Regions from separate parts of the Ensifer sp. ENS08 genome, predicted to be linked through region 4. Evidence: predicted binding sites of a transcription regulator. Region 4 holds the regulator's gene; each other region holds the start of a gene.
The links. Region 4 encodes LexA, which represses DNA repair genes until DNA is damaged. Its sites were predicted from a motif close to TGTTCNNNNTGTGTTCNG; they were not measured.
Positions count from the first base shown of each region.

Region 1 (7,601 bases), on a different contig from region 4:
TGTAGCCGACATTGTCGAGGTCGTTGTGCTTGCCGCCGGCGCGAACGCACTTCTGCGCCGTAACGGCCGTCGAATAGGGACGCTGCTCCAGGCCGGTGAAGACGTTCTTGAACTGCACCATGCCGGCATTGGTGAACATCAATGTCGGGTCGTTGCGCGGCACCAACGGGCTCGACGACACGACCTCGTGACCGTTCCTGCGGAAATAGTCGAGAAAGGTCGACCGGATTTCATTCACGCCGCTCATCTTGCGTCCTATTCTTAAGCACCGATTCCGGCCCGCGTCCGGCCCACGCCGCGCCACTAAGCCATTGTCCCTAAACCCTGCGGCCACCCGTGGTGACCGCACCCTCCAACGCGCTGGGTCGCCGGAACCAAAGGCTTTTATCGCTCACATATCCGACTGTCCAGACGCCAGCAAAAAACCGGCCGCCCACGGGACGACCGGTTTTCTGGTAACCTCAGTGGGCCGAGCGGCTTATGCTTCCGGCGGCTCGTCACCGTCGTCCGCTTCCGGACCGCCATTCTCGAGGAACCGATCAGCGATCAGGCCGGCGTTCTGGCGCAGCGCCGTCTCGATTTCGCGCGCGAGATCCGGATTGTCGCGCAGGAACGTCTTGGCGTTCTCGCGGCCCTGGCCGAGACGCTGGCTGTTGTAGGAGAACCAGGCGCCAGACTTTTCGACGATGCCGGCCTTGACGCCGAGGTCGACCAGTTCGCCGGTCTTCGATACGCCCTCGCCATACATGATGTCGAATTCGACCTGCTTGAAGGGAGGCGCCATCTTGTTCTTGACGACCTTGACGCGGGTCTGGTTGCCGACGACCTCTTCGCGCTCCTTGACCGAGCCGATGCGGCGGATGTCGAGGCGAACCGAGGCGTAGAACTTCAGCGCGTTGCCGCCGGTGGTGGTTTCCGGCGAACCGAACATCACGCCGATCTTCATGCGGATCTGGTTGATGAAGATGACCATGCAGTTCGACTTGGAGATCGACGCCGTCAGCTTGCGCAGCGCCTGGCTCATCAGGCGGGCCTGCATGCCCGGCAGGCTGTCGCCCATTTCGCCTTCGATTTCGGCGCGCGGCACGAGCGCGGCGACCGAGTCGACGACCAGCACGTCGATCGCGCCGGAACGCACCAGCGTATCGGTGATCTCAAGCGCCTGCTCTCCGGTGTCGGGCTGCGAGATCAGGAGGTTTTCGAGGTCGACGCCGAGCTTGCGGGCATAGACCGGATCGAGCGCGTGTTCGGCGTCGACGAAGGCGCAGATGCCGCCCTTCTTCTGTGCTTCGGCGACGGTCTGCAGCGCCAGCGTCGTCTTACCCGAGCTTTCCGGGCCGTAAATTTCAACAATGCGGCCCTTCGGCAGGCCGCCAATGCCGAGCGCGATGTCGAGGCTGAGAGAGCCGGTCGAAACCGTCTCGATCTCAATGATGCTGTCCTTCCCACCGAGCTTCATGATCGATCCCTTACCGAACGAACGTTCGATCTGGGAAAGTGCCGCTTCAAGTGCCTTGCTTTTATCCACCGATTTGTCCTCTACGAGCCGCAAAGAGTTTTGTGCCATTTGGTCCACCTTTAGGTTATTGAAGCTACCGAGGCAATGAAGCCGCCGCAGGAGTTTTTGTACATGTTTTGTTCCGTATTTGCAAGAGCGCGACAACACATTGAAAAACAATAGCTTTCAACGATACGTTCGATTCTTGTTCACGGAACGAAACCAGAGTTTTCGAATGTTGGCGCCAGCCCTTCGAACCTGCCCGGCAAGGCTCGGCCGATTCGCCTGCGCATGAGACTTTGAGCAGGTCGGGCGCGTGGCGCTTTGCGACGCGGCATTGCAGGATGCCAACAGATATTCGGCCGATCGGCCAAGCAGAGGAACATTCATGACGCAAGCTGACATCGCCGTTTTCGGTGGCGCGCATATCGACAGGCGCGGCCGTATATCGGGAACGACAGCGCCCGGATCGAGCAATCCGGGAAGCTGGTTCGAAGAAGCGGGCGGCGGTGGTTTCAATGCCGCGCGCAACCTGGCGCGGCTTGGCCACAGCGTGCGCATGATCAGCACCCGCGGCGGTGATGCGGCCGGCGAGATGGTGACCGTAGCCGCGGCCGCCGCTGGCGTCATCGACAGTCCCCTCACCTTTCTTGACCGCCAGACGCCGAGCTATACGGCGATCCTCGAAAACGACGGCAATCTGGTGATTGCGCTCGCCGACATGGAACTCTACCGGCTGTTCTCGCCACGGCAGTTGCAGCGGCGGGCGCTCCGCGAGGTCATCGCCGCGAGCAAGCTGGTGCTGACCGACGCCAACCTGCCGGAAGAAACGATCGCCGCACTTGCCCAGTCGGCTGCCGGCAACGGCCGCCTCGTCGCCGGCATCGCTGTTTCGCCGGCCAAGGTCATCCGCTACCGGCCGTGCCTCTCGCATCTCTCGTTCCTGTTCATGAACGAATCCGAGGCGCGGGCGCTGACCGGCAAGGAGGCGGCCGAGGCGGAAGAATGGCCGGCCCTGTTGCGCGGTCTCGGCATCAACGGAGGCGTCGTGACCCGGGGCGGCCGTACGGTCGTTGCCTTCGAGGGCGACAGCGCCTGTGTCGTCGTGCCGCCGGCCCTGCCCGCCCTTGCCGACGTCACCGGCGCCGGCGACGCGCTCGCCTCCGGCTTCCTTTCCGCCCGCCTTGCCGGCCGCAACATCGCCGATTGCCTGCGGCACGGCATCGCAGCCGCCGGTTTGACGTTGCGTTCTCCCTTGGCCGCATCCGAAGAGATGTCCGCGGCCAATCTCGAACAGGCGCTGGCCCTTGTGCCCACGCCCCAAATGCTGTCATGACATTTGCCAGCAGAACTCCCAAGGAAAGACCATGACCAAACCCGCTTCCCCCTTCCTGCCGATGGAATATTCCGACGAGGTCGCAGCCGCCAAGGCGCGTGGCGCGCCGATCGTGGCACTGGAATCGACCATCATCACCCATGGCATGCCCTACCCGGGCAACCTGAACATGGCCCGCAGCGTTGAAGCGATCATCCGCGAACAGGGTGCCGTGCCGGCGACCATCGCCGTCATTCATGGCGTACTGCATATCGGCCTTGACGATGCCAAGCTCGAAGAACTGGCCAAGACCCAGGGCGCGATGAAGGTCTCGCGCGCCGATCTCGCCTTCGCGATCGCCGAGCGCCGCACCGGCGCGACCACCGTCGCCGCGACGATGATCGCTGCTGCCCGCGCCGGCATCCGCGTCTTTGCGACCGGCGGCATCGGCGGCGTGCACCGTGGAGCGGAGCTCTCCTTTGACATCTCCGCCGACCTCGATGAACTCGCCCGCACCGGTGTCATCGTCGTCTGCGCCGGCGCGAAGGCGATCCTCGACATTCCGAAGACGCTCGAAGTGCTCGAGACCCGCGGCGTTCCGGTCGTCACCTATGACAGCGAAATCTTCCCGGCCTTCTGGTCACGCGACAGCGGCCTCAAGAGCCCGCTGATGCTGAACAGCCCGGCCGCGATCGCCAACTTCCAGACCATGCGCGAGCTGCTCGGCGTCGAAGGCGGCATGCTGGTTGCCAATCCGGTTCCGGAAGCTGCCGAGATCCCGCGCGAAGAGATGGAAATCTATATCGCCCGCGCGCTCGACAATGCCGAGAACGACGAGATCACCGGCAAGGCGGTCACGCCCTATCTGCTCAGCAACCTCTTCGAAATGACCGAGGGCCGCAGCCTCGAGACCAACATCGCGCTGGTCGAGAACAATGCCCGGCTTGCCGGCGAGATCGCCGTCGCGTTGAACGTGAAGTAATCCGGTAAGAAACGGCGAGAAATAGAGAAGCCCGGCCCGCAAGCGCCGGGCTTTTTACATTGGCGAAGGCTGACGATGCGTTGGAAGTTTGATCAAGCACCTGATGTTGCCTGCGTTACCTGCCGTTCGGTGCTCGCGGGGCACCCGGTTCTCGTCGCAACACATGGCGAAAGTGCTGGTGGTCGCGACGGCGGAGGTCGTCAAGCGCCACACCGACCTTGACGAGATCGCCGATCTTCCTCCCGGCTGGTCGGCAACGCGCGCCTCGGCCAATGATCCTTGGTCAAGGCAGCAGAACGACTAGGGGCGGAAGCCTAACGTACCCAGCGCCGGACCCCGGTCGATATTCCCTGGCGTTCAATGGCCCTAGGAATCGAGCATTTCGCGCACGGATACCGCCAGCTGCTTCAGCGAGAACGGTTTGGGCAGGAAGCCGAACTTGGCATCCGCCGGCAGGTTGCGGGCAAAGGCGTCTTCGGCATAGCCCGAGACGAAGATGAACTTCAGGTCCGGGTATTTCTTGCGCAGTTCGGTCAGGAGCGTCGGTCCGTCCATTTCCGGCATCACCACGTCGGATACGACGATATCGACGGCGCCGTTGAGCTCGTCCATGATGTCGAGCGCCTCGACGCCGGAGCCCGCTTCGTAGACGGTGTAGCCGCGCGTTTCCAGCATGCGCTTGCCGCCGCGGCGAACAGCCTCCTCGTCCTCGACGAGCAGCACGACTGCCGAATCGCCGGTGAGATCGGTCGGCTCCTCGTTCTTGACCACGGGAGCCGCTATCGTCTGCACCACCGGCGCAGCAACGGTTCCGGTGCCTGCCTGCGCGGGCTCCTCGGGCGCAACCGGCACCTCGATATGGCGCGGCAAGAGGATGCGGAAGGTCGTGCCCTTGCCCACTTCCGATTCCGGATAGATGTAGCCGCCCGACTGCTTGACGATGCCATAGACCATCGACAGGCCGAGACCAGTTCCCTTACCCACTTCCTTGGTCGTGAAGAACGGCTCGAAGATTTTGTCGAGGATTTCGGGCGCAATACCTGTTCCCTGGTCGGAAACTTCCACCATCACGAAGTCTTCGTCCGGCAGCTCACGGCGTCCGAAGGCCGAAACCTCCGCCGCCGGCAGATTGCGGGTGCGAAGTGTAATGATGCCGCCTTGGGGCATCGCGTCGCGGGCGTTGACCGCGAGGTTCAAAAGCACCTGTTCGAACTGGCCGAGATCGGTCCGGACCGGCCAGAGATCGCGGCCATAGTCGACCTCGACCTTGACGTTCGTTCCGGTCATGCGGTCGACCAGCATGCGCAGGTCGCCGATCACGTCGGTCATGTTGAGCACCGTCGGCCGCATCGTCTGCTTGCGCGAGAAAGCAAGCAGCTGCCGCACGAGAACAGCGGCACGGTTGGCGTTGCGCTTGATCTCCATCAGGTCGGCGAAGCTCGGGTCGGCCGGCCGGGCAGACAGAAGCAGGTGGTCGGAGGACAGCAGGATCGCCGTCAGCACGTTGTTGAAGTCGTGCGCGATGCCGCCGGCAAGCGTGCCCACGGCGTTCATCTTCTGCGTCTGCGCCATCTGGTTTTCGAGCGCTTTCTGCTCGGTAATCTCCAGCGCATAGATGATCGCCGCTTCCTCCGGCGCCTGATCGGTCTGGTCGATCACGGCATTGACGTAGAAGCGGAAATGGCGCTCGCCATCGGTCGGGTGCAGCGCGTCGATCGGCGCGATGTCGCCCTGCCGGTCCTTGGCGGCCGCCAGCGCGTCGTGCAGGCGAAGCTTCTCGGTTTCGTGCACCACGGCATCGATCAGCGCGCCGCGCTCGACGTCGTCCTGCGAGACGAGACCGGAAAACAGCTTCAGGAACGGCGCGTTGGTGCGCAGGATCCGGCCATTGCCGTCGACCGAGGCGATCGCCATCGGCGTATTGTTGAAGAAGCGGGTAAAGCGCATCGCTGCGCTCGACGCCGACTGGTCGCTGTCCTCGCCGCCCTCGCGCGACATGACGATGGTGCGGCTTTCGCCGGGCGCGCCGTCGCGGGTCGAGGAGACACGGTGGATCATGCGCACCGGCAGGCTCTGGCCGTTCAACTTGCGCAGGTCGAGGTCGAGCATCTTGGTCTTCTTCAGACCCGGTTCGGCCTGCACCGCCTGGACGAGCGTCAGCCCCTCACCGGCCACCAGATCGCCAATACTTATCGAGCCCGGCTGGAACTTGGTGAGATCAATGCCGAGCCAGTCGGCAAGCGTGGCGTTGATATAGAAGATCTCGCCCTTGCGGCCGGCGGAGAAGAAGCCCGCGGGTGCGTGATCAAGATAATCAATCGCGTTCTGCAATTCCTTGAAGAAGCGCTCCTGGTCATCGCGTTCGGCGGTGATGTCGGCGATCTGCCAGAGATAGAGCGGATTGCGCTCGCTGTCTTCGAGCGGCAGCACGCGTGCCTTCAGCCGGAACCAATGGGCGCCGGAGCCGGTGGCCGCACCGGTCGCAAGCGGCTTCAGCAGGCGGAATTCCTCATGCCCCTGCTTGCCCTCGTGCAGGCCGTTGGTCAGCCGGTAGATTGCTTCCGTCGCCTCGCGATTGCGCGACAGGATCGTTTCGAGTGACTGGATGCCGGCAGCGTTCCTCGCGCCCGTGAGCGCGCCATAGGCGGCGTTGGCGTAGATGATCCGGCCCTTCCGGTCCGTGACGATCGTGCCGTCCTCATGCGCATCGAGAAAGGCGCGCGCCAGTTCGTCCGGGCGCGATTGCGGCATCACCTCGATGAAGCCGATGACCGAGGACACGAGAAAGAAGATGCCGACCATGGCGAGAACGCCGAGGATGCCGAGCACGATCTCGTTTTCCATCTGGTTCCGGAAGATCACGAAGGCGATGGCCGAGACGGTGAGGACGATCGCGAGCAGCACGATCCGCAGCACGGTTCCGGGCCTGACGCCACGGTCAACAACCGGCATCTGGTAGTCGCCTGACTGCCGCAATTTCGTCATCGGGTCCTCTTACGCGGCCGGCGCCGCGCGCGGCGCGGCCCAGCCCTTCCGGCCGGCATCCGCTCAAACCGCCGGGCAAAATCGGCCATAGCCGACACGCCCTCGATCATTCGGACAAGAATCATCTTTAACAATCAGAGATAACAGCAAAAAGCACCTGTGCGGAAGCATTCGAGCCAATTCACAGGGAATGTCGGCGAAGTGCTTGTCCGAGCCCGAAAAAAGCCGTCAAATACTGCCACTCGAAAGGCAGAAGGAGTTCACCCTATGATGGAAACGATCATCGCCGACAACGGCAGCCGGTTCGTCGTCGCCGCTGCAGCGGTCGCGATTGGACTTTTGTGCCTCGTGGCCGTGCTCTGGATCATGCGCAACCGTCCTTCCTCGCCATTCATCCGTGGCGGCAAGAACCGCCAGCCGCGCCTGGCCGTGCTCGATGCTGCCGCTGTGGACACCCGGCGCCGTCTCGTGCTCGTGCGCCGCGACGATGTCGAGCACCTGATCATGATCGGCGGGCCGACGGATATCGTCATCGAAAGCCGGATCGTCGCCGGCGGCGACGAGCGCCCGGCCGTCAGCGAACGCTCTGCTGTCATCGAACGCAAGGTGGCCGAACCGGTGGCTGAAAGCCGTCCGGCAGTCAGGGAACCCGTTCAGCAGCCCGCGCCGACAATGCAGGCCGAACCCGTCGTCGCGACGCCGGTTCGCCCCATCACCCGGACAGAGGAACAGCCGGTCGCTCGCGTCGAGCCGGTGGCGCCCATGCGCGTTACGGCCGAACAGCGCCCGGTGGCAGCACCTGCCCTTGCTGCAGAGCAGCG
Region 1 is NZ_JACVBF010000002.1:806,950-814,550, reverse strand. It holds gene alaS (alanine--tRNA ligase) at 1-247, opposite strand, end outside; gene recA (recombinase RecA) at 479-1,567, opposite strand; gene IB272_RS09580 (carbohydrate kinase family protein) at 1,887-2,834, shown strand; gene IB272_RS09575 (pseudouridine-5'-phosphate glycosidase) at 2,866-3,795, shown strand; gene IB272_RS09570 (hypothetical protein) at 3,959-4,099, shown strand; gene IB272_RS09565 (PAS domain-containing sensor histidine kinase) at 4,162-6,780, opposite strand; gene IB272_RS09560 (flagellar biosynthetic protein FliO) at 7,048-7,601, shown strand, end outside.
Region 1: recA (recombinase RecA) is a predicted target of LexA. The motif match lies at 1,626-1,643, and genes of this name have one in related genera.

Region 2 (7,601 bases), on a different contig from region 4:
CTCGATGTCGGCCTTGTCTATCTCGTCGATCAGAAGCACCACGCGGCGATCGGCCTCGAAGGCCTGCCAGAGCTTGCCCTTGCGGATATAGTTCCGGACCTCGTTGACACGCTCGTCGCCGAGCTGGCTGTCGCGCAGCCGCGACACGGCGTCATATTCATAGAGGCCTTGCTGTGCCTTGGTCGTCGACTTGACGCTCCATTCGATGAGTTCGAGGCCAAGGGCGGCGGCGATCTGGCGGGCAAGCTCGGTCTTGCCGGTGCCGGGCTCGCCCTTGACCAGCAGTGGGCGCTCCAGCCGGATCGCGGCGTTGACGGCGATCATCAGGTCCTTGTCGGCGATATAGTCGGCGGTGCCTTGAAATTGCATGGGCGTCTTCCGGTTCAGCGTAAGTCAGGCGAAGTCATGCCCTATGGACTATCGCATAATGGCTTAAATCGGAATCGTTTTGAGGGTGGGCGCGATCAAGGGGTCAGCCGCGAAGCGCGGTGACCTCGATCTCGATCAGCATTTCCGGGCGGATCAGGTCGCAGACGATCATCGTTGCGGCCGGGCGGATTTCGCCGAAGACTTCGCCGAAGATCGGGAACACCCGGTCGGCGAAGCTGGCATCAGTGACGTAATAGTGGTTGCGCACCACGTCCTTCATCGAGAAGCCCGCTTCCTTCAGCGCGCCCTCGATCGTCTTCAGGCAATTGCGCGCCTGCTCTTCCACCGTCTCGGGCATGGTCATGGTGGCGTAGTCATAGCCGGTCGTGCCGGAGACGAAGCACCAGTCACCCATCGCGACGGCACGCGAATAGCCTGCCGTCTTTTCGAAGGGCGAGCCCGAGGAGATGAGCTTGCGCGCCATATCTTCGTTTTAAGCCCAGGGGCGCGCGGCGCCGACCGTCTTTTCGAAGCTGTCGATGGCGGTTGCCTTTTCCAGCGTCAGGCCGATGTCGTCGAGGCCGTTCAGCAGGCAGTGACGCTTGAAGGCGTCGACCTCGAACTTGACCGAACCGCCGTCCGGACCGGTGATTTCCTGGGATTCCAGGTCGACCGAGAGGATGGCGTTGGAGCCGCGCGAGGCGTCGTCCATCAGCTTGTCGAGGTCAGCCTGGCTGACGACGATCGGCAGGATGCCGTTCTTGAAACAGTTGTTGTAGAAGATGTCGGCAAAGGACGTGGAGATCACGCAGCGGATGCCGAAGTCGAGCAGCGCCCACGGAGCATGCTCGCGCGAGGAGCCGCAGCCGAAGTTATCGCCGGCAACGAGAATGCTGGCGTTCTGGTAGGCCGGCTTGTTGAGCACGAAGTCCGGGTTGACCGAGCCGTCTTCATTGTAGCGGGCCTCGGCGAAGAGGCCCTTGCCAAGGCCGGTGCGCTTGATCGTCTTCAGGTAGTCCTTCGGAATGATCATGTCCGTGTCGATGTTGACGACGGGGAGGGGGGCGGCGACACCGGTGAGCTTGACGAATTTTTCCATAACTTCAGGCCTTCGATTTCAGAAGAATGTTGCGCTAGCGTTTAGATGAGTTTTGCGCCGAAATGAAGGAAAATCTGTTCAAATACGCTTCGCCGGGCGGGTGAAAATGCCCGCCCGGCGAGAGCTTCGTCCGGATCTCGATTGTCTGCAGGGACTTAGCTTGCCTTCACCGGGCTGTTCATGGCCCAGAGAACGCCGAAGGGATCGCGGAGCTGGCCGTAGCGGTCGCCCCAGAACATCACCTCGATCGGCATCACGACCTCGGTGCCGGCGGCAACCGCACGGTCCCACCAGGCATCGATGTCGTCGACGGTGAGCGTCAGGGTGAAGGCCTGCGGCTTTTCCAGCGGATGGCCGTATTCCGGATAGGCATCGGCGAGCATCAGCGAGCTGCCGTTGACATAGAGGTGGATGTGCATCGTGCGGCCCTGCTCGTCGAGCGGGTGCCGGCCCACTTCCTTGGCCCCGAAGGCGCTCTGGTAGAATTCGGACGCCTTGGCGGCGCCATCGACCTGAAGATAGGGCAGAAGGCCGTTGAGGACCGGTGCCGGCTGCTGCGTCTGGGTATCCATATCGTTCTCCATCCTGTTCGAAGAGCCAGGACCGTGCTGGCCTGCCTCAAGGACGGACATGGAATCTCCGATCCGACATGGGGTCGAAAAAAAATCGCAGCCGGCTGCATGACGGTTTTTGAAGTCCGCCAACAGGGTTCGAGCCGATCACGGATCGGCCCGATTGCAATGATCGCCGGGGATCGATTCCGACGCCCGGGGATCGATTTCGACACCCAGGGATCAGAGGTCGATGATCGTGCCGCGGCCGTCGTTCCAGATGCGCATCTCGCGCTGGCCCTGGGCCGCACCTGCGGCAGCCGGGCGCGCGGTGGCGCGGGCAGGCCTGAAATTCAGCCGGGTGGCAATGGCGCTGCCGACCACGACGACGGCGGCGATGCCGGCCAGTGCCAGCGCCAGCGAGGCGGTAAGCACAAAGGCCGCGAACGTGATGGTCAGGGCTGCGGCCGTAAAGAGAACAGAGCGAATGCTTTGCATAATCGTCACCTTTCTGATGGCGATGTGGGGGCGCGCCTTCGGACTTGCAAGAGGTGGGCTCTCGAAAGGGGTGCGGCGGTTCGCCTCGTCTTGCGGAACGCGGCAAAGGCGGGCACAACTGAAGCATGAACAAATCGAGCGAACATCACCCTGTACGCCTGCGCCGCTCGGTGCTTTGCGTGCCGGCCGACAATGCCCGCGCGCTTGCCAAGGTCGCGGAACTCGCGACGGATGCCGCGATCTTCGATCTCGAGGATGCGGTAGCGCCCGAGCGCAAGGTGGAAGCGCGTGCGGCGCTGGTGCAGTATCTGACGGCGAGCCGGCCGGATTGCGAGATTGTCATTCGCATCAATGCGATCGGCTCCGACTATGGTCAGGGCGATCTTGCTGCGGCGCTTGCGGCCAATCCCGACGCCATCCTGTTGCCGAAGGTCGAAAGCCCGGCGGATATCCAGGCGGCGGCCGACTGGCTCGACGAGAACGATGCGCCGGAGACGCTGCGCCTCTGGGCAATGATCGAGACGCCACGCGGGGTGATCAACGCGCCGGCAATCGCCGAGGCCGGCCGTACCTTCAGTGGCAGGCTCGATTGTTTCGTCGTCGGCCTCAACGACCTGCGCAAGGAGACCGGCGTTCCGGATCGTCCGGGCCGGCCCTATCTCATCCCCTGGCTGATGCAGATCCTGCTTGCCGCGCGCGGCGGCGGGCTCGATGTCATCGACGCCGTGTTCAACGATTTCCGCGATGGTGCCGGTTTCGACGAGGAATGCCGGCAGGGCCGCGACATGGGCTATGACGGCAAAATGCTGATCCATCCAGCGCAGATTGGCCCGGCGAACGAGCGCTTCGGCGTCGATCAGATCGCCGTCGACGAGGCGCGCGCGATCATCGCCGCCTTTGCGCTGCCCGAAAACGTCGGCAAGGGCGTCATCAACCTCAGCGGGCGGATGGTCGAGCGGCTGCACCTCGACCAGGCCGTCACGCTTGCCGCCAAGGCGGACCTCATCGAAAAACGAAAGACAAGATCTTGAAACTCTTCCGCTTCCTGACCGGCCCTGACGACGCTTCCTTCTGCCACAAGGTGACGGCGGCGCTAAACCAGGGCTGGAGCCTGCATGGCTCGCCCACCTATGCTTTCAATGCCGACACGCAGCACATGCAGTGCGGCCAGGCGGTGGTCAAGGAGGTCGAAGGCAAGGAATACACCCCGGATATCAAGCTGTCGGAGCAGTAGTCGAGGCTGTTTGCCGTCGCGCAGGTTTGCCCCTCTCCTCGGGTTTAGCCCGAGGACTAACCCTCTCCCTGCAGGCGGGGCGAGGGGACGCGGTTGATGCTCACAATCGGCGTGTGAGGCCTGCTTTCTGGAATCGGTCGTGCTCCGATTGGGATGCAAACGGTATCGCGAGTTTCCTTCGCCCCGCCTGCGGGGAGAAGGTGCTGGCAGGCGGATGAGAGGCTTCCTCACCGCGCGGATGAGGGGCGGTCCTCACCGCGCGATGATAGCAAATGAAGTGTCAGCCGCCGACGTGCTCGACGCTGGCCTCGATCCGTTCCATGTCGTCGTCGGAGAGGCCGAAATGGTGGCCGATCTCGTGGATCAGCACGTGGGTGATGATGTCACCCAGCGTCTCCTCGTTCTCCGCCCAATAGTCGATGATCGGGCGGCGGTAGAGGGTGATGCGGTTCGGAAACTGGCCGGTTTCCATGGTGAAGCGTTCGCTGATGCCGCGGCCTTCGAAGAGGCCGAGCAGGTCGAAAGGCGTTTCCAGCGCCATGTCCTCGAAAACGTCGTCGCTCGGGAAGTCGGCAACTTCGATGATAAGGTCGGTCGTCAGCTGGCGGAATTCCTGCGGCAGGTGGCCATAGGCCTCCAGCGCAAGCTGCTCGAAAGTGGTAAGCGTCGGTGCGTGGCGTTCCCGCCAATCATCGGTCTGGTCAATGCGGGCCATAGGCACTCCTTGTTGCCCTCCATATAGCGATTTTGCCTTTGTTTTTCGAGTGTTGAATTCCTTGACCACAGAGACAGGAATAAATTCTTAGAATTGGCTGTTGACTCATTTAGGAAGCTCTGGAATCTAATAGAACATAACATGAACATTCTGATGGGAGTTGACCGTCATGGCCGACACAGCCGTGCAGCGGGAGACGGTACTTTCGCTCCGAGAAACCATAGCCAGGATCGAAAACCGTCGGCTTCCGGGCGTCGTGCGCGCCGCCAAGGCGGCCGATCCCGGCGGCTTCCGTCAACGGGAAGAAGACGAGCCTGGCCGCAAGGCGCTGGCGCTCGGCGTTCCCGATCTGGACGATCTTCTCGAAGGCGGCCTGCCGCTCGAAGGCATGACGGAAATCCGCAATGCCGAGACGCGCGATGCCGGTGCGGCCGCCGGTTTTGCCGCAGCACTCAGCGTGCTCTGTCAACGGGCGCGGCTTGAAAAGGGCGAGCCGGCCGCCCCCGTTCTCTGGATCAGCCAGTCGATGGCTTGCACCGAGGCGGGCATGCCCTATGGGCTGGGTCTGAAGGCCTTTGGTCTCGATGTCCGCGGCCTCGTCTTCAGCCTGCCACGCACGATAAAGGATGCGCTCTGGATCGCCGAGGCCGCGCTTTCCGTGCCGAGCTTCTGTGCCGTCATCCTTGAAATTCGCGGCAACCCGGCTGCCCTCGCGCTCAGCGAGAGCCGACGCCTGCATGTGCGCTCGCGCGCTGGCCACGTCCCCCTTCTGCTTCTGCGCCAATCCGGACACGAGGAGGCGAGCAGCGCCTTCTTCCGCTTCCTCGTCGAGCCGGCACCGGCGCGTGAGCGACCGCTACCGGATGGATCGATGCTTCGCGGCAGCATCGGCCATCCCGTCTTTCACGTCATTGCCGAGAAGAGCAGGGCTCCTGCGCCGCTCGGCTTCTTCCTGGAGTGGAACCCCCATGACCGCCGCCTTTACCCCGTCGAGCCCCTACCAGCCGCTGCTGCGGCAGATCCAGAACCAGCGCATTCTGTCGCTCGCCTTTCCGCATCTTCCGGCCGATCGGGTCGCGCGCAAGCGCTGGGGGAACTCGTGGCTTTCCCGCGGGCGTCCTGAGCATCCGCCCGTCGTCTTCGCCGACAAGGTGAAGAGCGCGATGCGTCTCGTTGCGCTCGATGGTTTCGCTGAAAAGCGTGGGTTTCATATCGGCCAGGGTGTCGCCGAAGCGCGGGCCATGTGTCCCGAGATCGACGTGCTGCCGGCCGATCCCGCCGCCGACCGGGCGCTGCTTGCAGGGCTGGCGGACTGGTGTTGCCGCTACACGCCGCTCGTCGCGCTCGATGGCGACAGCGGCCTCTTTCTCGACATCACCGGCTGCGCCCATCTTCTCGGCGGGGAAAAAGCGCTGCTCGACGATCTGCTCGCTCGCCTCTTTCATCTGGGGGTCGAGGCCCGGGCGGCGATCTCTTCGTCCGCCGGGCTCTCCTGGGCGGTGGCGCGTTTCGGCTCCGACGCTATCCTTGCCGAGGACGAGGCGGTGCGAGCGCTGGCACCCTTGCCGATGGCGGCGCTGCGGCTGCCGCAGGAAACGATCGAAACACTCGGCCGGGTCGGGCTCAAGCAGATCGGCGACCTGATCGAGGCGCCGCGCGCACCGCTCGCCCGCCGGTTCGGCGCAACCCTGCTTCTGCGTCTCGACCAGGCGCTCGGGCGCGAGGACGAGCCGCTGTCGCCACGGTTGCCCGTCGCTGCCCTTTCGGCAGAGCGGCGGCTCGGCGAGCCGGTCCAGGGTGAAGACGATATTTTGGGCCTGACGGAAGAACTGGCGTTGCGGCTGAAACCGGAACTGGAGAAGCGCGGCGAGGGCGGGCGCCTGTTCGAACTGCTGCTTTTCCGCGTCGACGGTGCGGTCTTTCGCATCGCCGCCGGCACGTCCTCGCCGCTCAACGAGCCGCGTCGCGTCGCGGGTCTCTTCCGCGAACGCCTGCAGGCGGTGCACGAAGATCTCGATGCCGGCTTCGGCTTCGAAATCCTCAGGCTTTCCGTGCCGAAGAGCGAAAAATACGAGGTGATGCAGGAGGATTTCTCCGGCACGCCGGATCGCGAGCGTCCGCTTGCCGCCTTTGCCGACCGGGTCATGGCGCGCTTCGGCGCAGAAAGCCTCATGGTGCCGGCGCTCTCGGAAAGCCATGTGCCGGAGCGGGCGGCAAGCTTCCGGCCGCTCACGGACCTGGCGCTGATCGGCAAGGCTGAGGAACCGGGTAACAACATCCCGGCGCCCCTGCTTGCTGCCGCCGCCCGGCCGCAGCGGCTCTTTCCAAGTCCCGAGCCGGTGGAGGCGGTGGCCGAAGTGCCGGAGGGGCCGCCGAGAAGCTTTCGCTGGCGGCGCACATTGCACCGTATCGCGCGCGCTGAGGGGCCGGAGCGGATCGCCGGCGAATGGTGGCTCGATGGCGAGCCGGCGCTGGAGCGTGATTATTTCCGGGTGGAGGACGATAGCGGCCGGCGGTTCTGGCTGTTTCGCGAGGGTCATTATGGCGCGAGCGCCCCGCCGCGCTGGTTCATGCATGGAGTCTTCGCATGAGCGACGCTACCCCCTATTTCGAGATCGGTGCCTGGTCGAATTTCTCCTTCCTCGAAGGCGCTTCCCATCCGGGTGAGATGGTCGTTGCGGCGAGCCGTCTCAAGATATCAGGCCTCGGCATTGCTGATCGCAACACGGTGGCCGGCGTGGTGCGCGCCCATGCGCAGGCCAAGGTGGAGAAGTCGGCCTTCCAGCCCGGCGCGCGGCTCTCCTTTGCCGAGGACTTGCCCGACGTGCTCGCCTATCCCTTAAACCGCCGCGGCTGGGGCAACCTCTGCCGGATGCTGAGTGCCGGAAACCTGCGTGCCAGGAAGGGCACCTGCACGCTCTACGAGACCGATCTCATCGAATGGGGCGAGGATCTGCTTCTCGCCGTGCTGCCCGGCCCGGTGATCGGCGCACCGGAGGCAACCCTGCTTGCCGATTTCCTCAAGCGGCTGAAGCCGCATTTCGCCGATCGGCTCTATCTGGCGCTGGTGCCGCGTTATGACGGCTTCGACCAGCTTGCCTTTGCCGGGCTTGCGACCATCGCCCGCCACGCGGC
Region 2 is NZ_JACVBF010000004.1:166,762-174,362, reverse strand. It holds gene IB272_RS12875 (MoxR family ATPase) at 1-369, opposite strand, end outside; gene IB272_RS12870 (RidA family protein) at 473-853, opposite strand; gene leuD (3-isopropylmalate dehydratase small subunit) at 863-1,468, opposite strand; gene IB272_RS12860 (glyoxalase/bleomycin resistance/extradiol dioxygenase family protein) at 1,624-2,040, opposite strand; gene IB272_RS12855 (hypothetical protein) at 2,263-2,517, opposite strand; gene IB272_RS12850 (CoA ester lyase) at 2,643-3,548, shown strand; gene IB272_RS12845 (DUF1737 domain-containing protein) at 3,545-3,751, shown strand; gene IB272_RS12840 (metallopeptidase family protein) at 4,032-4,466, opposite strand; gene IB272_RS12835 (hypothetical protein) at 4,636-5,589, shown strand; gene IB272_RS12830 (DNA polymerase Y family protein) at 5,474-7,057, shown strand; gene IB272_RS12825 (error-prone DNA polymerase) at 7,054-7,601, shown strand, end outside.
Region 2: IB272_RS12840 (metallopeptidase family protein) is a predicted target of LexA. The motif match lies at 4,597-4,614, and genes of this name have one in related genera.

Region 3 (7,601 bases), on a different contig from region 4:
GCGATCATCGAGGTCCCGCAAGGCGCGACGCCCAACTTCAAAGGGCGCTTCGAAGTGGACTTCGAGTTCAATTGGACGCGCGGCATTCGCAAGCGGTCGTTCACGCCCGAGATCGATCTCGTCTACCAGTCCCTTACCAGGACGGGCACCAGCGACATCGAGGTTATTCCGCCGCTGCCGACGATACTGGAGACATTGCGCTCCCTCGCCTCTTCGACCGGTCGGGACGGCAAGACCGACACCTTCCTGGCAGCGCTGGAAAACTCTCGTGTGATCGATGCGCTCGGCGACAGCAATCTTGACCAGATCGTCATCGCGCCAACCAACCTGGCCGTCCAGACCTACTTCGACCAGCACCCGCAAATCGCGCTCGAGGCCGTTTCGCCGGCAAACCAGGCCTGGCTCGATAGCTGGGTCGCCGAACGGATCATCAGCACACCGCCCGGCTCTGTTGAACTGGCAACACTCAGTGCGTCGGTAAAGAGCATGAGCGAGGGGGAATGGTACCAGTGCGCGGACGGCCTGCTGCTGGTCACCGACACCTATGAGGTGGCGTCCGGCCTGCGGGGCGCAGTGCGAAGCGGAGCCATCAGGGCCGCCTGACGCACCGTGACAAACGGGCGCCCTGCTCGGCTCAATAGAGCGGGCGGGCGGAAGCAAACAGGCCTGGCGTCGTCTCGATGCCAGGCTCTTTCAGCGCAAGACCGGACGAACCTGGAATTAGTCGCTCAGCCGAGATCGATCACCACGATCTCCGGCGGCATGCCGAAGCGAACCGGCGCAAGCGAGCAGCCGAGACCGCCGGAAACGATCAGATTGCAATCGTTCTCGGTCACATGGCCGTAGGCGTAACGCTCGCCGAAACGCGAGGGCACGACCGGCGCATAGCCGAGAAACCGCACCTGGCCGCCATGGGTATGGCCCGACAGTGTCAGTGCGACACGCGACGGAACACGCGGGAACACATCCGGCTCATGCGCCATGAGGATGACCGGATCGGTATCGCTCACCTGGGCGAGCGTACCGTCGAGATCGTCGAGACCGCTCATGCGCTTGCGTTGCCACTTCTTGCCGGGCACCAAGGCAAGCTGATCTTCGAGGCCAGCGATCCAGAAGCCCTGCCCCTCCTTCTCCAGTCTCACCGCCCGGTTGCTATAGACGTTGATGCCGACGTCCTGCAGCGCCTTGTGCCCGAAGGTCGGCCCGCCGCCGTTCTTCTGCGCGGTCCGGTCTTCCCACCAGTCATGATTGCCCATGACTGCGTGGACGCCGAGCGGCGCCTCGAGTGTGGCCAGCGCCTTCGACCATTCGCTGGAATGCACATAGCTGGTGACGAGGTTCATCCCGGCCACATAGTCGCCGAGCAGCAGCGTGATATCGCCGCCAAGGCTGTTGGCCTGCCGGCAGATCGAAGCGATACGGCTTGCCGGCATCCAGGGCTCGCACGCGTGGATGTCGGTGAGCACGACGGCGCGCAGCTTGAGGCCCGGTGTCCAATTGGGTGGCGTCAATTTGTATCGGGTGACGTTCAGCCGGGCCAGAGGTTCGACGGCAAAGGCGTAGCCGCCCAGTGCCGCCATGCTGACGATACCGCCGCCGATCAGTTTCAACAATCCGCGGCGGCTGATCATCTAGTCGTCGTCCTCTAATGTCAGGCGAAACTGGGTCGCCTCCATCTCCTTGGGGGGATTAAGGCCGATATGTTTCCAGGCATTGGCGGTCAAAATACGGCCGCGCGGCGTGCGTTGGATGAAGCCCTGCTGGATCAGATAGGGCTCGATGATGTCTTCGATCGCATCACGCGGCTCCGAAAGGCCCGCAGCGATGGTTTCGATGCCGACGGGACCGCCGCCGAAGTTCTGCGCGATCATGAAGAGGTAGCGCCGGTCGAGCTGGTCGAGGCCCATATTGTCGACGAGCAGCCGCGTCAGCGCCTCGTCCGCGAGCTCCTTGGTCACGGCTTCGGCACGCGCCACTTCGGCGAAGTCGCGCACCCGGCGCAACAGTCGGCCGGCGATGCGCGGCGTACCGCGGGCGCGGCGGGCGATCTCGCGGGCGCCGTCGTCGGTCATGCCGAGGCCCATCAGCCGGGCGCCACGCCGGACGATCGATTCCAGCTCTTCGACCGTGTAGAAATTGAGCCGCACCGGAATGCCGAAACGGTCGCGAAGCGGCGTCGTCAGAAGCCCGAGGCGGGTGGTTGCCGCCACCAGCGTGAACTTCGACAGGTCGATCTTCACCGACCGCGCCGCCGGGCCTTCGCCGATGATGAGGTCGAGCTGGAAGTCCTCCATCGCAGGATAGAGGATTTCCTCGACGGCCGGATTGAGCCGGTGAATTTCGTCGATGAAGAGCACGTCGCGCTCTTCGAGATTGGTGAGCAGGGCCGCGAGATCGCCGGCCTTGGCGATCACAGGGCCGGAAGTCGAGCGGAAATTGACGCCGAGCTCCTTGGCCATGATCTGCGCCAGCGTCGTCTTGCCGAGCCCGGGAGGGCCGACGAAGAGCACGTGGTCCAGCGCCTCGCCGCGATTTTTCGCCGCCTCGATGAAGATCTTCAGGTTGGCGCGCGCTTCCGCCTGGCCGGTGAAGTCATCCAGCGTCTGCGGGCGCATGGTCGCATCGAGGTCTTCACCGCGCTTTTCCGGCGTTATCAGGCGTGCGGCGTCAGTCATGCGTTCGTTCCATTCGGTCGGGCAGCTGAGCGCTGCAACCCGTCATCATGCCGGGCACGATGCGTTCTGCCTTCTGTGCCCAGCCAAGGCAAGCGTTCATCGCGCCAGTTCTTTCAGGCCAAGGCGAATGAGCTTGGCGCTGTCGCCGCCTTCGCCGCCGTTCTTCAAGGCCGCCGCAACGGCATTGGCCGCCTGGTCGCGCGAGTAGCCGAGATTGGTGAGCGCCGAAACCGCATCGGAAACCGGCGCGGAGGCGACGCCTTCGCCAAGCTCCTGCTTGAGGCCGATCGAGGCCGACATCTCGCCGGCGAAGGACGGCGCCTTGTTCTTCAGTTCCGTGACGATGCGCACCGCCACCTTGGGCCCGACACCGGGCGCACGGGAGACGGAGGTCTTGTCCTGCAGCGCGATCGCATTGGCCAATTCCCCCGGCGTCAGGGTGGAAAGCACGGCCAGCGCCACTTTCGAGCCGACCCCCTGCACGCTCTGCAACAGCCGGAACCATTCCCGCTCCAGCGCCGTCAGGAAGCCGAACAGCTTCAACTGGTCTTCGCGCACATAGGTCTCGATGAAGAGCACCGCCGCCTCGCCCGCCGATCCGAGCCTGGACAGCGTGCGCGCCGAACAAAAGGCAACGTAGCCGACGCCATGCACATCGAGCACGACGTGATCCTCGGCGATCTCGTCGATGGTACCCTTCAATTTGCCGATCATGTGGCGTCTCTCGCGGTGGGTTCTGGATGGTCATCGGACCATCGGAAATTATCGTGTCGGGCGCAACTACGCCATCAATGCGGCAAGCCGGCTCGTCACCGATTGCCGGTTGTGGGCATGGCAGATAGCGATCGCCAGTGCGTCCGCCGCATCGTTGCCCTTGAACTCGGCCTTCGGCATCAGAACCTTCAGCATCATGTGGATCTGCTGCTTCTCGCCATGGCCGACACCGATCACCGCCTTCTTGACCGCGTTCGGCGCATATTCGGCGACCCTGAGGCCTGCGCGTGCCGGTACCAGCATGGCGATGCCGCGCGCCTGGCCGAGTTTCAGCGTCGCTGTCGCGTCCTTGTTGACGAAGGTCTGCTCCACCGCCGCCTCGTGTGGCTGATAGCTGTGCACCACCTCGGCAAGGCCGTCATGCAGCTGGCAAAGTCTGGAGGCGAGGTCCATGTCGCCATCCGACGTCACCGTGCCCGAGGCGACGAAACGCAACGAATTGCCGAGCGTCTCGATGATGCCCCAGCCGGTACGACGGAGCCCCGGATCGATGCCGATGATGCGAATCGTGGTCTGCATGAATTTCACCCTATGATGTCAGTCCGGACGCTGCCAGCAAAAAGTGAACAAAACAAAAACATACGCACAGTTGAGGCGCGGCCTCAGGTTTTCTTCGGCACCGCCCTTGGATTGAGGAAAATTGAGCTTACATAGCCTTGCATCAATTTCTCTCAATAAAGGCCTTTGCCATGGCGACTTTCTCCGTCCTCGATCTTTCCCCGATCACTGAAGGCGGCAGCGTCGCCCAATCGCTGGAGAATTCGCGCCGTCTGGCCCAGGCGGCCGAGGAGAACGGCTACACCCGCTTCTGGCTGGCCGAACATCACGGCATGAAGGGCATCGCCAGTGCGGCGACCTCGATCGTGATCTCGCACGTGGCGGCAGCGACGAAGACGATCCGTGTCGGCTCCGGCGGCATCATGCTGCCGAACCACTCGCCGCTTGTCATCGCCGAACAGTTCGGAACGCTCGCCGCCCTCTACCCCGGCCGCATCGACCTCGGCCTCGGCCGTGCGCCCGGAACCGACATGCGCACCGCCCAGGCCCTCCGACGCAACATGGAGGCGAGCGGCAACAACTTCCCGAACGACGTCGTCGAACTGCAGGCACTGCTCGGCCCCGTCGCCGAGGACCAGAAGATCATCGCCGTGCCCGGCGCCGACACCAATGTGCCGATCTGGCTGCTCGGCTCAAGCCATTTCAGCGCCCATCTCGCCGGCATGCTCGGCCTGCCCTTCGCCTTCGCCTCGCATTTCGCGCCGGACATGCTGCTCTCGGCGCTGGAGATCTACCGCGAGCGCTTCACCCCCTCCGAGACCCTTGCCAAGCCGCAGGTGATGGTCGGCGTCATGGGGGTTGCCGCCGATACGGACGAGGAGGCGAACTACCTCTTCACCTCCATGCAGCAATCCTTCGTGGCCCTGCGCCGCAACGCGCGCGGGCAGTTTCCGCCGCCGGTCCAGTCGATGGATGGGCTTTGGAACTATGACGAGAAGATCTTCGTCGACCATTCGATGATGTATGCGGTGGTCGGAGGGCCAGAGACGATCCGGCGCAAGATCGGGGCGTTCCTCGAGCAGACAAAGGCCGACGAACTGATCATCTCCATGCCGATCTTCGACATGCAGGCGCGGCTGAATTCGCTTCGCCTCTTCGCCGACGCCCAGCGAGATCTCGCCAAGGCGGCGTAAAGCCGGCCGATCAGATCGCCCCGAAAGCGGGTGCGATCTCTTCCAGATTGGCAAAGAACCGATCCGGCCCGAGCCCTTGCAGGAAGACCGGGTCGGCATAGCCCCAGGCAACCGCACCGGCCGCCACGCCCGCCTTTCGCGCCGCATCGATATCGCGCGCCTCGTCGCCGATCGCCAGGATGCGAGCCGCATCGAGGCCGGAGTGCCGGATCGCACGCTTGAAGTGCTGTGCCTTGCCGAAAAGCGCGGCACCGCATTCGAAGAGATCAATCGTCGCTGCCGCCTCGCCGAGTACGGCGCGAATACCCTGCTCCGCGTTCGAACTCACGATCGCAATGCCGATGCCCGCCGCCTTCAATTTCCAGAGAAGCTGAGCGGCGCCCGGAAACAGCCGGACGCTTGCCGCTTCAGTCGCCATGGCACGGCGCATGAAGGTGGCGATCTGCGGCAGTTTCCAAACGGGCACGCCGAGATGCGCGATGATCTCGCGGCTGCCCATGGTGCGCAACGACTGGAACTCCTCGACCGAGAGTTCGCGGAAGCCGTAGCGCCGTGCAGCCGCGTTGCACGCCGTCATGAAACTCGCCGCCGTATCGGCAAGCGTGCCGTCGAAATCGAAGATCGCGAATTCATAGGTCATCGGGCCATCCAAAGAAAAACCCGCGGCCTTTCGGACGCGGGTGAAAATTCTGCGAGCGACGGTCGTCCCAATCAGGCCGACAGCTTCGCCAGGATCTCGTCCGAGACTTCGAAGTTCGAATAGACGTTCTGGACGTCGTCGTCGTCTTCAAGGATGTCGATGAGCTTCATCAGCGACTGCGCCTTTTCTTCATCGACCGGAACGGTGTTCTGTGCCTTCCAGATCGCCTTGACCGTCTCGGCTTCGCCGAGCGTGTCTTCGAGCGCCTTGGACACTTCGCCGATCGCCTCGAAACCGCAGATGATCGTGTGGCCGTCCTCGTCAGTGGTGACGTCGTCGGCACCCGCTTCGATCACCGCATCCATCACCTTGTCGGCGTCACCGACGGAGAGCTTGTAGGTGATCTCGCCGACGCGATCGAAGGAGAAGGAAACCGAGCCGGTTTCGCCGAGCGCGCCGCCGGCCTTGGTGAAGGTCGAGCGCACGTTCGAGGCGGTGCGGTTGCGGTTGTCGGTCAAGGCTTCGACGATGACGGCAACGCCGCCCGGGCCATAACCCTCGTAGCGGACTTCTTCGTAGTTCTCCGCGTCGCCGCCGGAGGCCTTCTTGATCGCCCGTTCGATGTTGTCCTTCGGCATCGACTGCGCCTTGGCGTTCTGGATCGCCAGGCGCAGGCGCGCGTTCATCGCGGGATCGGGCATGCCCGACTTGGCGGCAACCGTGATTTCGCGCGCGAGCTTGGAAAACATTTTCGAGCGCACCGCATCCTGACGGCCCTTGCGGTGCATGATGTTCTTGAACTGTGAATGGCCAGCCATGGCACCCTCTGCATGCATTAATTTGAATGGAATGGGGCGCCTTATAGTTTTATTGCCGCTTTCCGTCCAGCCGGGGGGCGGTTTTTCAGTTGGCCGAGACCTGCGCGCGGCTCAAGAGGAAGCTGTGTCCGTCGTCACGGCGGCAGGAAAGGCCAGTGCGTTCCGACACGCAGGAGAACGGCCCTCGCGACCAACTTTGCCCATAGTCGAGCACAGTCCCAGTCGAACAGCAGCTGGGATCGCCGACGGCGTGATTGAGCGTGGCGGCTCCCGCCCGGCCAAGGGTCGCCCTGACATAACGCGGCGCGACGATATCGCAGGCCAGCTCCGGACCGCCATCGGCGGGCTGATAGACGGACGTGCCGCCAGCCGGCGTGTAGATACAGCCGATATTGCCCGAGGGCATCGCGAAGATCTCCGGCTCACCCGCCGGTCGGACCGTGGTCTCCGGCTGGCTTTGCGGCTGTTGCCCCTCGGGAGACGGCATGCGCGGCGGCGGCGCGCCACCGGCCTCGGCAAGAGTCGAGAAGGAGAGAAAGAACGATACGCCAACCACGAGCAACTTCATCGGGCGATCCCAGGATGTTCAAACGCCCTTGAGGATATAAATCAGTGGTTTGCTTGGCAAGGAACGCAGGGATACTTTGATACTGGCGCTGTCGGCGTAACGCTTGTCGTAGTCGTCGCCGAACATGTCCAGAAAGGCGTCGATCGGCGGGCCACGGCGGTGCATCGGCAGGATCAGCGAGGCGCGCAGCCGGCTGACCACCCGGCTCATGCTCTCGGCACCCATGGTCAGGCCGCCATCGACAGGCACCATGAGCACGTCCAGCCGGCCAATCTGGCTGTAGTGGCTGTCGTCGAGTTCATGGTGCAGATGGCCCAGATGGCCGATGCAGAGATCCGCCACCTCGAAGATAAAGATCGAGTTCCCGTCGTGCTCCATGGCGCCGCCGCCGGCGCGGATGTCGGTCGTCACGTTGCGGATGTGGGCGTCGCCGAC
Region 3 is NZ_JACVBF010000013.1:60,018-67,618, reverse strand. It holds gene IB272_RS23875 (hypothetical protein) at 1-603, shown strand, start outside; gene IB272_RS23870 (metallophosphoesterase) at 729-1,631, opposite strand; gene ruvB (Holliday junction branch migration DNA helicase RuvB) at 1,632-2,675, opposite strand; gene ruvA (Holliday junction branch migration protein RuvA) at 2,772-3,389, opposite strand; gene ruvC (crossover junction endodeoxyribonuclease RuvC) at 3,456-3,968, opposite strand; gene IB272_RS23850 (LLM class flavin-dependent oxidoreductase) at 4,139-5,140, shown strand; gene IB272_RS23845 (HAD hydrolase-like protein) at 5,151-5,780, opposite strand; gene IB272_RS23840 (YebC/PmpR family DNA-binding transcriptional regulator) at 5,852-6,598, opposite strand; gene IB272_RS23835 (hypothetical protein) at 6,684-7,166, opposite strand; gene IB272_RS23830 (MBL fold metallo-hydrolase) at 7,185-7,601, opposite strand, start outside.
Region 3: ruvC (crossover junction endodeoxyribonuclease RuvC) is a predicted target of LexA. The motif match lies at 4,012-4,029, and genes of this name have one in related genera.

Region 4 (7,601 bases):
ATCGCCAGTTCGAGTCTTTCCGGGGACACCACCATGCTAAGCCACCGTTCGGCCTTCGCGAAACGCTGCCCGATCCCGTGGCCACCTGTTTTCAGAGGCTGAACGGATCCCGCGCCGATCGCTTCTCGCTCGGTGCACTGAACGGGTCGGCTTTCTTCTCCTTGGACTTGCGGCCCTCGTCGGCGATGATCTCGTCGACCGCCCTCTGGCACTTCATCAACTCGTCGGCCGCCGGGCCGGTGCCGCGCAGGCTGAGATTTGCGATGACGCGATCTTCAAACGCGATGGCCAAGGCCCGCTTGCGCACGAAGCCCGTCAGGAACTCGGCGTCGGTGACGTTCACGAACAGAAACTTTCCGCTCGCATCACCGGCAGCGGTCGCCGAGGCGCTCCATGGATCGGTCTTGTCGAAGCGGAAGGTCAGGTCGTACTCTTTGCCGACCTCGAGCGACCTCCAGTCGTCGCTGGCGAAGCTCATATAGAGCGGCGACTCGGAGCCCTTGGGATAGAACCCAAGGCGCAAGGTGACCCCGCCGTCGAATACCGACGAGATGAAGCAGGAGCCCTCCATCGAGGTGTCGGAAGCAACGGTCCAGCCGTCGACATCCTTCCACTTGATGATTTCGGACTCCTCAGCCGCGGCCGATCCCGCGGCGATCAGACAGCTTACCAATCCGACCAGCAATCTACGCATGCAAAACCCCCGTTTGCCCGCATTTTGATAGGTCCCCGCATCGCTGTCGAGGGTGCCTAGCCGATCCCAGGCAATATTTTAGGAATATTCACCTCTCCGCGGCAAGCGGACTGCCCATCACATGGCGAAAGGATCTTTCGATGACTTGGTCTGGCCGCCGCCGGCAAAGGGATCGTTGTTCGGCGCATTGCCACCGGCGCCCGCAAAGGGATCGTTCGCCGCTCCCTGACCGCCATTCGGGATCAAGGCGCTCACCGCCTCCTGGCACTTGAACATCTCGCTTACCGCCTTCATCGAATCACGCAGGCTGAGGCTCGCGACGACGCGCCCCTCGAAGGCCAGCGCCAAGGTGTTCTTGCGAACGAATTCGGTAAAGAAGTCGGTGTTGGAAAAGTTGACGACAAGGGCCTTGGCGCCGGTCAGATCAACACCGAACGCAACGGCCGGCCACTGACGACCACGGTCGAGCTGCAAGGCAACATCGTATTCCCGCTGCGGCTCGATGGATTTCCATTCGGCATTGCCGATCGAAAGAAACGCCAGGTTCGTCGATCCCCGCGGATAAAAGCCGATACGAAGGATAGCGCCGGCGTCATAGCTCGTCGCCGCGTAACACGAGCCTCCCAGGGAAGGATCGGATCCCACCGTCCAGGCGTTGATCCGTTTCCAGATATTCGAACGCCCTTCTTCGGCAGACGCCGCTCCAGCCGTGAGCAACAGGCCGAGCACCACCAACGACAATCTATGCATGCAACCACCCCACTTTCCACGCAAAGTTATCTTTTTTTAGAGGCCTGTCGAGACGGTGAAGGCCCTTCCCCGCAGGGATTTTTGCGCGCCCCAGGCCCGATGCGAAAGCTGGCAGCTCCGATGCATTCTCCGCGCCGGTCCATGAAGAACGGCCGAGACGAGGTCGAGATGGAGCGGCTGGCGCAAATCAGCCACAGCCTGCGGGCAAAGAGCTGTTGAACATGGCAGAGTGATCGCCATGCTTGCTGGACTTCGGAACGAAAGCGCGGTTCACATCGTTTACCAACCCTTAGTCCCACCCCTTCATCAAGTGGACGATCACCGTGCTTGCCGCCCTGCTTCTCGCTTCGATAGTCGCATCGCCCAATATGCCTGACGTCAAGCTCAGTGCCGCGACGGTGGATGAACTCCAGACCGATTTCGAACGGGCCGTACCGTGCCATCAGATCGATGGACGCAATGTTTGGAAGGGCGCGCTCGCGTTCTACATCCAGTCCTTCGTTTATGACGGCGATACGCCCGTTGCGACCGATGCGGCCGACGCAGTGCTTCCGGAAGACAACAGCGCCGAGACGGTGAAGGAGTTCGAAGACGCCTGCTCGGCCTCGCAAGCGACTTAAGTCTCTCCGCGAAGAGAGCCGCGATTCGTTCGAATCACGCGCGCGACCGGCCTGCCCGGCGCTGTTTTGGGACGCAACCGTCGCCGAAAACCGCCCCGCTCCCGCAAAAGTGACCAATCGACCCCCACAGAAGCAGCCAATTGCCTGAATTCACGGAATTTTAGGCACTTGCGGAACACATATGGAACAGATAGTGTCTGTTCTTGATTTGTTTCACGCCTCTGGAGCGACGTGCCATGCTGACCCGCAAGCAACAGGAATTGCTTCTGTTCATCCACGAACGCATGAAGGAGTCGGGCGTACCGCCGTCTTTCGATGAAATGAAGGATGCGCTCGACCTGGCGTCGAAGTCCGGCATTCACCGTTTGATCACGGCGCTCGAAGAACGCGGGTTCATTCGCCGGTTGCCGAACCGGGCGCGCGCGCTCGAAGTCATCAAGCTTCCGGAAGCCTACGCCGCCGGCCAGCAACAGCCGCGCAGAGGCTTCTCGCCGAGCGTGATCGAGGGCAGCCTCGGAAAGCCGCCGGCCGCCGCTCCTGCCACGCCGAAGCCGGCGCCGGTCGCCGAAAGCACGTCTGTTTCCGTCCCGGTGATGGGCCGCATCGCTGCCGGCGTGCCGATCTCGGCGATCCAGAACAACACCCATGACATTACCGTTCCGCTCGACATGATCGGCAGCGGCGAGCATTACGCCCTCGAAGTAAAGGGCGATTCGATGATCGAGGCCGGCATCTTCGATGGCGACACGGTGATCATCCGCAACGGCAACTCGGCCAATCCCGGCGACATCATCGTGGCGCTCGTGGACGACGAGGAAGCGACGCTGAAGCGCTTCCGTCGCAAGGGCGCGTCGATTGCGCTCGAAGCGGCCAACCCCGCCTACGAGACGCGCATTTTCGGACCGGATCGCGTGAAAATCCAGGGCAAGCTCGTCGGGCTGATCCGCCGCTACCATTGAATTCCAGGCAGAACGCCGAATCAAAAGAGCCTCGCCACTGAAAGTGGCGAGGCTCTTTCCATTTAAGGCGACCTGAAATCCAGATCGCTTATTCGTGGATCGTGTATTCGCCGAGTTCGCAGAGATCCTGCGTGTCCTCGGTCGTATCGAGGGCCGAGCCTTCCTCGAATTCGAATCGCATGTCGTATTTGCAGACGTCCCGCCCGTCGGCAATGGTGATCTCCATGCTCTCGCCGGGGTTCAGGACCTGCCGACCGAAAACATCGTCTTCCCATTCATTGACGCCGACCGGCGACGTATAGAAATTCGTCAGTACCGCGCCGGTGTTGTTCTTCAGCTGGAAAACCAGGTCGTCCGCGCGCGCCTCCATAGCGGTCGCCGCAAAACACGCCAACGCCGTCAGGATCAGTCTCTTTTTCATTGATGCCATTGCCTCCGTTCTTAATGTTGACGGACGCTACCGATGCGGTTGATCTCAGCGGAGTCATCGTTCCCCCTCTACCGAATTCACCGAAGCGATAAGATCCGACGGAGGCATAGGAGACGTGGCTTGCGCGGACGTGTCGCGAATTTTACCGCGCTGCCCTAAGGCAGAACGCCAAACCAAATTTAACGAGGTGAGATTATTGGAGGCCTCGCCCGGAATTGAACCGGGGTACAAGGATTTGCAGTCCTCTGCGTCACCACTCCGCCACGAGGCCTCACAGCTCGGATAACCAAGCGTTGGCGCGGATTTAGAATGATTGCAGAAAAACCGCAAGAGGCATTTTCTGAAAAACGCGCCGTCGAATTGCAGGACGGATACTTTCCACAGAACGATCGACGATGTCCGCCGATCGTCTCCCAGCTGATCTCAGCACCAGGGCGTCGGGCGCCCTTCCCACGGCCGCACGAGCCCCTCGGAAACGAGTACACGTCCAAGAGATTGGTCACCGCGGGTGACCAGGCGCAGTTTCTCGCCGGCCTTGGCATCTGATCGCCCTCCCGCCGAGATCAGCCTGAAGTCGCCTGCATTCAGCAATTCGCGCAGGCGCTGCTTGGCGTAGAAGCCGCGCGAACGCTCCTTGTCGCAGCTTGCCTGGCGGATTCGCGGTGCATCGACATCGGCGACGCGGATCGTCTCGCCATGGAAGACGAAGGTCGCGCCATCGATCACGCAGTTGTCGTTGCGAATGCCGCAAAAATAGAACTGATCGGTACGGATGGATGCCGTCTTCACCTCTTCATTGGGCCGCACGAGAGGGGTTGGCGGCGTGACGCCGACATTCACCGACGGCACCGGGGCGGCCAGGACAACCTTCGTCGCCGGGTTGGGCTTCGGATTTGGTTTGTGCCTATCCGCCTGCTGCGCAACGCGCTCCTGCGCTTCAGGAACCGCGCGCTGAGGCTTCGGCTTCGTTTCCGATCGCGATGCAAGGGCCATGACATCCGAAACCACCGGCCAGTGCCGCAAATCGGCGCGATGGTCGTAGGCCATGACGCCGCCAAGGGTGAGCGCTGCGGCCAGATACCACGGCGCCATGCCGCCCTGTTTGCTGGTGCTTCGGCCCGAACTGCGGCGTCGACGTTTCGTAGTGGCTTTGGCCATCGGTCCCCATCCTGATTCGAGACCGCATTATGCGTTTGATGGGTTGCCGAAAAGTTTTCGAGGGCACCCCAACAGAGGGGAAGACCGCGAGGAACCGGTCATTCGCCTGCGCGGCCACGGCCCTTGTTGAGAGATTCGGAATTGGTACGGGACGGCCGCGAGGAACCGAAAACTGCCGACCGCCCTGCCTCGACAACAAGATCGTTAAATCGGCGTCCGGCTCAGGAGCCGTTCGAGGAGTTGGCCTTCCCGCGCCAGCGCGCCCACCAGACGGCCAGACGACGACGGCGGCGGCGAACCGAGGGAATGTCGTGGGAAAGCACGATCAGGCCCAACGGTATCATCCAGAAGCCCAGCACGGGCAGGAAACCGAGAAAACCGCAGAACACCAGCAGCGAACCCAGCAGGATGCGCAGCAGCGGAGAGTCGGGCAGCGCGATACGCCATTTGCCCAGCACGATCTGTCGTGTTTGCGGATCAATGCCGAAATGCGTCTGCTTCCTGTTTTTATTCATCATTCCCTATCCGGCGTGTTTTCCCACAATTGGGGACTTCTCCACAGCCTCGCAACGGAACTTGTCATTTTTTTTGAAAAAAGCGCTTGGCAAATCAGAAAAGCATGCGTATTAGCAGCCTCACTTCTGAAGCGCACAGCACAACAGCGGCGCGGATGATCCCTGGTAGCTCAGCGGTAGAGCATTCGACTGTTAATCGACAGGTCGCCGGTTCGAATCCGGCCCGGGGAGCCACTTTCTAAAAGAGCCATTTGCAGCGATGCGAATGGCTCTTTTTCATTTTGCACCTATGTTCTCCAGGTGATCAATCCCCAACCTCCCGATGGTTCTTCATGACAAAGGCCGCGGCGCCGCCCATCATCGTCTGGTTCCGCAAGGATCTCCGCCTGGCCGACAATCGCGCCCTCTCGGCTGCCGCCGGCGAGGCAGCCGTCATTCCCCTCTATATTCGCGAACCCGCCGACAGCGGCAACGGTCCGCTCGGGGCGGCGCAGGCGTGGTGGCTGCACCATTCGCTCGAGGCCTTGGGCGCAAGTCTCGCGCGGCACGCTTCTCGCCTCGTTCTTCGATCAGCCGCGCCGCTTGACGTGATTGTCGAGATTGCGCACGCAAGCGGTGCGGAGCGCATCTACTGGAACCGGCGCTACGACCCGAACGGCATCGCCACGGATACCGCGCTCAAGAAGGCGCTGGCCGAGCGGGGAATCATCGCGGAGAGCTTTGCAGGACAATTGCTGCATGAGCCCATGCGGCTGCTGACGACGACGGGCGGCCCCTACCGCGTGTTCACGCCGTTCTGGCGCGCGCTCGAACTGAAAAACGAGCTGGCACCGCCGATCGACCGGCCGCGCCATATCGCAGCCCCGGGAGCATGGCCGCGATCGGAACGCCTTGACGACTGGTCGCTGCTGCCGACGAAACCGGACTGGGCGGCGACATTCAGCGAGGTCTGGACGCCGGGCGAAGACGGTGCGGCCACCCGTCTCGAAGAATTCGTCGATGAGAAGCTCGACGCCTACAAACGCTGCCGCGACATTCCCGACGCGGATGGCACATCCCTGCTCTCGCCTCATCTCGCCTTTGGCGAAATTTCGCCGGCGCAGGCCTGGCATGCGGCAGCTGGGCCCCAGGCCGATAGCGGCGAAGGGGCGGCCACCTTCCGCAAGGAACTCGCCTGGCGCGAATTCTCCTATCATCTGCTGTTTCATTATCCTGAGCTTGGCCGCCGCAACCTCGACCGTCGATTCGACCGCTTCCATTGGCTGAACGACGAGGACGATTTTACTCGATGGACCAGCGGGCTCACCGGATATCCGATCGTCGATGCCGGCATGCGCCAGCTATGGCGCCACGGCTACATGCACAATCGCGTTCGCATGATTGTCGCCTCCTTTCTCATCAAGGACCTGCTCGTCGACTGGCGCAAGGGAGAAGCCTGGTTCCGTGACACGCTGGTCGACGCGGATCCGGCCAACAATGCCGCAAGCTGGCAATGGGTCGCCGGATCGGGCGCGGACGCCGCACCGTTCTTCCGCATCTTCAACCCGCTCCTGCAAGGGGAGAAATTCGATCCCGACGGTCTCTATGTGAAACGCTTCGTGCCGGAGCTGGAGCGCCTCCACCCGCGCTATGTCCATCGCCCCTTTGCAGCGCCCGCCACGACCCTTGCCGAAGCCGGCATCGAACTCGGCACGACCTACCCGAAACCGATCGTCGACCATGCCCTTGCCCGCGATCGGGCACTGGCAGCCTTCCGGCAGATCACAAGCGCACCGGGAGTTTCTGAAGAGACGTAGAGCCTCCGGTAGAATTCCTCAGTTGGCGTCCCGCCCGATTGCGGCTAGGCTCACGTTACGGATGCAACAGCTGAGGGGGTGGTGTATGCGTAACCTGGAAGCCGATTTTGCTGCATTTGCCGGTGCGGTGGAGCTATCTTCCGAAAATCTGGCGACGGCCGTGCGGGAATTTCCGCTCAAGGCGCGCATGGTGCTTGGCGCCCTGGTGCACCTTCAGGTGGGAACGTTGATGCTCGCCACGCCAGACGGCCGCAGGCTGGTGATCAAAGGCGCCAGGGCCGGCCCCAGCGCCATCCTCAACCTCAACAACTGGAACCTGCCGCAGCGTGCTATCTCGGGCGGCACCATCGGGGCTGCGGAAAGCTACATCGACGGCGACTGGGACAGTCCCGATGTCGGCGCCTTTCTCGAACTGTTCCTCGTCAATGCCGAAATCGGCAGGAATTTTCCGAACCGTGCGCGCGGGCTCCTGCGCCTTTTCGACAAGTTCCTGCACTGGCGCAATGCCAACACCCACTCCGGCGCGCGCCGCAACATCTCGGCCCATTACGACCTCGGCAACGCCTTCTACAGCGAATGGCTGGATCCGAGCATGACCTATTCGTCTGCGCTTTATGCAACGGGCGCCAATGATCTTCGCTCAGCGCAGAAAGCCAAATACCGCGCGCTCGCGGAAGCG
Region 4 is NZ_JACVBF010000003.1:53,468-61,068, forward strand. It holds gene IB272_RS10205 (hypothetical protein) at 92-685, opposite strand; gene IB272_RS10210 (hypothetical protein) at 812-1,444, opposite strand; gene IB272_RS10215 (hypothetical protein) at 1,768-2,064, shown strand; gene lexA (transcriptional repressor LexA) at 2,301-3,023, shown strand; gene IB272_RS10225 (hypothetical protein) at 3,112-3,444, opposite strand; tRNA gene IB272_RS10230 (tRNA-Cys) at 3,651-3,724, opposite strand; gene IB272_RS10235 (thermonuclease family protein) at 3,877-4,611, opposite strand; gene IB272_RS10240 (hypothetical protein) at 4,833-5,126, opposite strand; tRNA gene IB272_RS10245 (tRNA-Asn) at 5,286-5,360, shown strand; gene IB272_RS10250 (deoxyribodipyrimidine photo-lyase) at 5,459-6,922, shown strand; gene IB272_RS10255 (cyclopropane-fatty-acyl-phospholipid synthase family protein) at 7,008-7,601, shown strand, end outside.